DNA from 2 places in the Pseudoalteromonas sp. GW168-MNA-CIBAN-0100 genome. Region 2 is predicted to be linked to the other one. Evidence: riboswitches for the same ligand, from Rfam matches in the RefSeq annotation. Region 2 holds a riboswitch; the other holds the start of a gene.
What was found. A riboswitch is a leader RNA that binds a small molecule or an ion and turns the genes downstream of it on or off. The one in region 2 is predicted to bind lysine.
Positions count from the first base shown of each region.

Region 1 (3,419 bases), on a different contig from region 2:
AACACGAATATGGCTCGTTGCTAAACGAGTCACTATGGCGCCTGCTTGTGGCGGATTACGATAAACCGTTTCACCACTACCAACAACCGCTAAGCAGCGTGTGGTTTTAATGCCTAGTGCATGCATTGCCTCGCTCATTACGTATTCACGAATAGCAGGACCAAGAGCACAACGCCCATCTCCCCCTCTTGAGTAAGGAGTAGCACCAGAGCCTTTTAATTGAATATCCCACAACTGGTTTTTATCATCATTAATAGCGCCCAGTAAATGCGCTCGCCCATCGCCTAAACGTGGTGAAAAATGTCTAAATTGGTGCCCAGAGTAACCAAGTGCTACTGCAGGAATCGCCTGTTTTTCGTTACCGCTAAAAGTGCTAGCACGCAAATCAGCTGCAACGTTAATATTAAACTCTTTTGCTAAGCTCTCGTTCCACAGTAATAACTGAGGAAAGGCAACACTTGCAGGGAAATCTTCTATCGCAAAGTTTTCCGTAATGTCTGTGTATCTTGGCACTAATTTCATGGTAATTCCTATTATTGCTGACTTATACCAACACGGTTGTCACCTACGCCATAGGCCACAATTAAGCTCAACTCTTGCATACTTAAGCCACTTTGCTTTTGCATTTCGTTAAAAAAGGCTTGGGCTGCACTCAGTGATTTTTTAGTTTGTAAGCCGCCGTCTATAATTTTATGGGCACGCAAATAATTCTCTACATCGCGTGATAGTAAAAAAGTATCTTTACCAAGTGCTCGCAGTGCATAAGGCCCTGTATTTCCGCCTAAACGCGCACCATGCTTTTTTAAATACGCCCATAAACCAATAATATCGTCTGTTGGCCAATTAGCGATAAACTGACTAAAACTGCCATGTTCCCCTGCTATTTCGTGGATCATGTAAGCATTTTCGGTAATTGTTTTTACTTTTTTATAGTTACGAACAATTCGCTCATCCGTTGCTTTTTGTTCCAGCATATCAGGTGGCATCATTAATAACTTATCAACGCTAAAATCCCAAAAAACCTCTCTAAAGCCTGGCCACTTATTATTAATGACTGACCAATAAAAGCCACTTTGAAATACTTTTCGAGTAAATTCCTCAAGCCAATCGTCGTCACTTAACGTGCTTAGTTGTTTTTTAGATAGCGGTTTTGCGAGTAATAACTTAAGCATTTTTTCAGAGCCTTTTCGCTCTACCGCTCGCTTATAAATATCGCTAAATTTTTCCATCTGATTAATACCTTACTTCTACTATGGGTCTAGTGTACGAGAAAAGCACCCAATACGTAACCACCCCTCTTTTCGGTGAATTAATCTGTATTTAGTAGCTTGACACCCAGATGGCTAAAATGCTTTAATCGCCGTAATTACCCTATTTAAATTGCACAGGTTTGTAAGTTTTACTCTACAAACAGGTGCAAAGGGCTAGAAGAGGTGCGTTATTCAGGTAGCGTATGTTAGGAGCGCAAACTCCAGTGAGCATACGTGAGGGGAATTAACGCCGAGAAGTAACCACTTTTGCGAGGTGTTTATTTCGGGCGACTAGGTTGAACCCTAGCGACTGTCACCAATAGCTGCTTATAAAAAGCAGCTTATTAGTTTGGTGGAGAGCTTCTGGTCTTAAATATTAAGGCCGTGCGCCCTATTATTTTAAGCCCATTCGCTCTTCGAATTATTAGTTCGAACGACGTTAATGCGGCTCCTTCCATAAAGCTTTTTAACTCTTCGAATAATACCAATTGCATTAAATTAGTTATCGCTAAAATGATCACGTTTTTAATAAAGTTGGTACAAATTATAAGTTCGTGAGAGATGATCAACAACTTCAATTTAAACGACTACTCATTGTGGACCGCGCTCGTAACGCCATTTGATCAACACGGCGATGTTGACTACAACACGTTAACTAAACTGGTTAGCGAGCAAGAAGCGGCACATAACGGTATTTTACTACTTGGCAGTACGGGCGAAGGTTTAGCACTAACGCTAAAAGAGCAACAAGCCATTGTTGAACACGTATGCCAGCTAAAACCAGCAGTACCACTCATGGTTGCTGTGGGCGGTAGTAACCTAAAGCAACAAATTGAGTGGGTTAACTACTGTAATACACTCCCAATTCATAGCTTTTTACTTGGCTCACCGCTTTATACAAAGCCTGGCGCTATAGGTCAAACTCATTGGTTTGAAAGCCTACTTAATGCAAGTGTTCACCCGTGTATGCTTTATAACGTACCGGGTCGAAGTGCTGTTAGCATTCCAACGGCAACAATTCAAAACTTACAAAATAATAAAAATTTATGGGCGTTAAAAGAAGCGAGCGGCAGCATTGCTCAGTTTGAAGCTTATCGCCAAGCTGCGCCTAATTTAGCTATTTTTAGTGGCGACGATGCTCTAATGCCTTATTTTGCTCAAGCTGGCGCAAAAGGTTTAGTGTCGGTAGCTGCAAATGCATGGCCCGCACAAACTCACGAGTTTGTTAAACGCAGCTTAAGTGGTCAACACCCTAATTTATTTGCCCAGTGGTCAAGCGCTATTAATAGCCTATTTGCTGTTGCAAACCCTATTCCCGTAAAGGTATTGATGCATTTGCAAGGTCGCTTAAGCAGCCCGCAACTTCGTCCACCTTTAACACACCTTGAGTTAACTCAAACCGATTGCATCACAACTGCAAACAACACCATTTTATCTTGGCATTAAATACAGGTTTTTATAATGAGCTGGTTAGAACTATTAAATAATTTAGAATCGGGCGCAGTACGCGCAGCATCACAAAACGAAAGCGGCCAATGGCAAGCTAACGTAGAAGTAAAACAAGGCATTTTGGATGCCTTCAAAAATGGCACTAATACTGAGTTTGCAGGTGGTTTTGTTGATAAACATAACTTAGCTCCACAAGAATTTAGTACTGACGATGGCGTTCGTATGGTACCGGGTGGCTCAAGTGTTCGCCGTGGTGCTTATGTGGCTAAAGGCACGATTATTATGCCACCAGCGTATGTAAACATTGGTGCATATATCGACGAAGGCACAATGGTAGATAGCCACGCATTAGTTGGCTCGTGTGCACAAGTAGGTAAAAACGTACATTTAAGTGCTGCAGTGCAGCTTGGTGGTGTACTTGAGCCAATTGGTGCAAGCCCAGTAGTTGTAGAAGACGACGCCTTTATTGGCGCTGGCTGTATTATTGTTGAAGGTGTAGTTATTAAAAAAGGTGCAGTACTTGCCCCAGGCGTGCGTTTATCAGCAACTATTCCGGTATACGACTGCGTAAACGAGCGCCAACTAGATAAAGGCGAGCCAATCCCAGAATACGCGATTGTAATACCAGGCTCTCGCCCTGCGTCAAACGAGTGGGCGCGCGAGCAAGGCTTAAGCATGTCGTGTGCGTTAATTGTTAAATACCGCGACGAGAAAAGCGAT
Region 1 is NZ_JBEOOL010000008.1:65,545-68,963, forward strand. It holds gene AAEY62_RS06630 (protein adenylyltransferase SelO) at 1-522, opposite strand, end outside; gene AAEY62_RS06635 (DNA-3-methyladenine glycosylase I) at 534-1,229, opposite strand; lysine riboswitch at 1,421-1,621, shown strand; gene dapA (4-hydroxy-tetrahydrodipicolinate synthase) at 1,812-2,696, shown strand; gene AAEY62_RS06645 (2,3,4,5-tetrahydropyridine-2,6-dicarboxylate N-succinyltransferase) at 2,712-3,419, shown strand, end outside.
Region 1: linked by a shared signal. The riboswitch ahead of dapA (4-hydroxy-tetrahydrodipicolinate synthase) and the one ahead of lysC (lysine-sensitive aspartokinase 3) in region 2 are both predicted to bind lysine.

Region 2 (3,419 bases):
TCGCACTCGCATGGTTTGGTTGGCGTAGCGCTAAATTTTGATAAAAGTGAGTTTGGGTTTGATATTGAAAAAGTAAGCCTAAAGCGCCCGTTTGAAAAGCTCGCTAAGCATTTTTATCATAATGATGAAATTACACTTATCACCAAGCCTACTAATACCCAAGCCCAAGCAGATACATTTTTTAGAATTTGGACATTAAAAGAGTCACTTGCTAAAGCCACCAGCCGCCCTATTGCAAAATTACTTAGCCCCAATGTGTTTGACGAATTACATAGTGCAAAGCTGAGTGCTTGCAGTAATCGCGTTACTGTAGTTGATAGCAGTGACAGCAATGTTTGTTTTGATGTAAGTGTGGTGCATAAAAAAAGCATCGACTGGCGATGCTTTTTATTAAATGATTTTGTTAAGTAACTTTATTAAGTGACTTTACTAGGTAATTTTACCAGATAATTCCCCTTAATAACCGTTACTTACGCAGCAAAATCATTTTCTAATAAACGGCTATGAATAGACTGTACTACGTTATCTGACTCAGTTTGCTCTACTAAAAAGCACAGGTTGTGCTTACTAGCACCGTGACAAATTAATCGAATGTTAAAGTCTTTTAGTACACTCATTAAGTTCATTTCGTGTTGGCGTAATTGAATCTCAGAGCCAATAAGTGCCACCAGTGTTAGGTTGTTTTCTACCGAAACATGGCAAAACTCTGCAAGCTTATCTAGGCATTCTTGATCAAGCTCTGGGCGCGATGCGTTTTGCGCGTTATCAAGGGTTATAGCTACGCTGATTTCTGATGTGGTTACCAGGTCTACCGATATATTGTATTCACTTAATAGTGTAAATACGCGTGCTAAAAAGCCGCTTGCTAGGAGCATTTCTGGGCTTTTAAGCGTAAGCAATATTTGGTTTTTACGTTGCGTTACTGCGCGTATACCTGGTTGCTGCGATTTTTCGCGCTCAATCCACGTACCGCCACGCTCAGGCTCTCGGCTAGAGCCTACAAATACATTAATGTGGCTACGGCTCGCTGGTAAAATAGTCGCTGGGTGCAATACTTTTGCGCCAAAGGTCGCCATTTCAGCGGCTTCGTCAAAACTTAAACGTGCAATTGGCGTCGCTTTTGCGCACAAACGCGGGTCGGTGCTAAAAATACCCACTACGTCGGTCCAAATATGCACGCTTTTAGCGTTGATTGCTTCAGCTAATAATGCAGCGCTATAGTCAGAACCACCACGTCCAAGCGTTGTGGTTTGGCCGTATTCGTCACTGCCAATAAAGCCCTGAGTCACAATTACTTGAGCGTCTAATAACGGAATTAAATGCTCTTTAGCAGCTTGCGCTGTGGCTGCAACATTAGGCGTTGCTTTACCAAATTGGCTGTCGGTTTTAAGCACCTTGCGCACATCAAAGCGATCGGCGTTTAAACCTTGTAAACGCAGTACCTGAGCAAACAAATACGACGATAAACGCTCACCAAAGCTAAGTAGCTCGTCGTGTTGCTGATCGGTTGTTAGTGGCTCTTGAGCCAATGTTTGAAATGCTTTTAGGGTTTCGTTAAAGCCAACCGCTAAATCGGCATCTAGCGATAACTCATCTAAAATAGTTTGTTGAATAGCAAGCACGCCGTTTATGTGCTCTTGGCGCTCACTTGAGGTAATGCTTGATTTACACAGTGCAACTAAATGATTAGTTACGCCGGCACTAGCGCTCACGGCAACAATACGTACGCTTTTATCTGCAACAATAATTTCGCTACAGCGACTCATCGCTTCAAAGTTTGCAACACTTGTTCCGCCAAATTTGGCAACGATGTAGTCTGATTTTGCGCTTAACTCTGTTTGAGGCACTGTTTGTGGCGCTGATTGGGTAGTCATTTAGTCTCCTTTCGCGATATCCAAATCGCAATAAAACAAGAAGAACTTGGCAAAGGAATGCTTGAAGATAAGTCCACTGCCAGAAGCTCTCCACCTATATTGGTGACAGTTTTGAGGATTCAGCCCCATAAACCGAAAAATAATGACGACGTACCATTATTTTCCTCGGCGAGTACTTCCCTCCTTAATGATCATCGGCTTTCGTCGCCTAACATTAAGTACCTAAGTATCGCACCTCTTCTGAATGCTTTATTAACCAGTGGCTAATAAAACAAAACCCCACTAAGTAGCGGGGCTTTGAAAGTTATCGTTTAGACGTCTAGCTGTCAAGCATTTAATAATTTATGAGTTAAATAAAACTGCCCATGTAATACGAGCCCGCATATCCAACCGTGTAACAAATTAATAAATGCAGCGATAAACGCAAGTAGCTCATAAAGGTAAGCGCTTTAACTTTGCTCATGGCAATAATGCCCGCAGCCGACCCAATGATAAGCATTGAACCGCCCACGCCCGTTGCATAAGTAAACGACAACCAGTGTTGTTGGCTCATTACTATATCGGCTTTTAATAAAGCAGCAGTAAGCGGTACGTTATCGACCCCTGCTGATAATATGCCCATTAAGTAGTTTGCGTATTCAGGTGCCATTACCGTATATAGGTCGGTAAATTTACTCAACATACCAATTTCTTTAAGTGCGCCAACAAGTAAAAGTACACCTACAAAAAACAATAATGTGTCGTATTCTATATCGCGAACAAAATCGATTATGTCTTTGTTAATGTCTTTTTTGCGCATTAAAAATTGCGCTACTAAAAACATCACTGATAAGCCAAACAAGAAGGTTAATAAAGGCGGTACGCTGTAAACTACACTCAGCATAAGTGTGCTCACTACGGTAGATAAAAATATAACGGCGATGGTAATGTCGGTTTTTTCAATGCGGGTTTTACCTGCACCAGCAAACTCAACACGCCCTTTCATACCGATAGACAGTAACGCAGCTAGCAGCATAACGCTTGCAAGAGCTGGCGCTATAAGTAGTAATAAATGAGCAATGGTTACTTTGCCATCTAAAAATATCATCAGTGTGGTTACGTCACCTGTTATTAGCGATACCCCACCTGAGTTAACCCCAAACACAATAAGCGTGGCGTATTTAATGAGCTTTTTAGGTTCAAGTTTTAACGACATAACAACCGCGAGCGATATAAGCGTAGCTGTTACGTTGTCTGAAATCGACGAAAACAAAAATGCAAAACCACCCACCAAAAACATGAGCTTTTTTTCGCTAATACTTTTTGGCATAACACGGTGCACAATATTTTCTATAAACCCCTTTGAATTTAAATACGCTACAAAGGTCATTGCAGCCATTAAAAATAGCCATAGAGAGGCAATTTCTAAAATATTTTCGTTTAAAAGGTGTTGAATCGTATCGGGGCTTTGCCCGTGTAGAGGGTATATAAAAAGAAGAATCCAGCAAAGCGTACCAAAAAACAGCGTGGTTTTAGCTTTATTGACATGGATTATATCTTCTATAA
Region 2 is NZ_JBEOOL010000015.1:99,222-102,640, reverse strand. It holds gene AAEY62_RS11105 (4'-phosphopantetheinyl transferase family protein) at 1-411, shown strand, start outside; gene lysC (lysine-sensitive aspartokinase 3) at 471-1,874, opposite strand; lysine riboswitch at 1,950-2,122, opposite strand; gene nhaD (sodium:proton antiporter NhaD) at 2,224-3,419, opposite strand, start outside.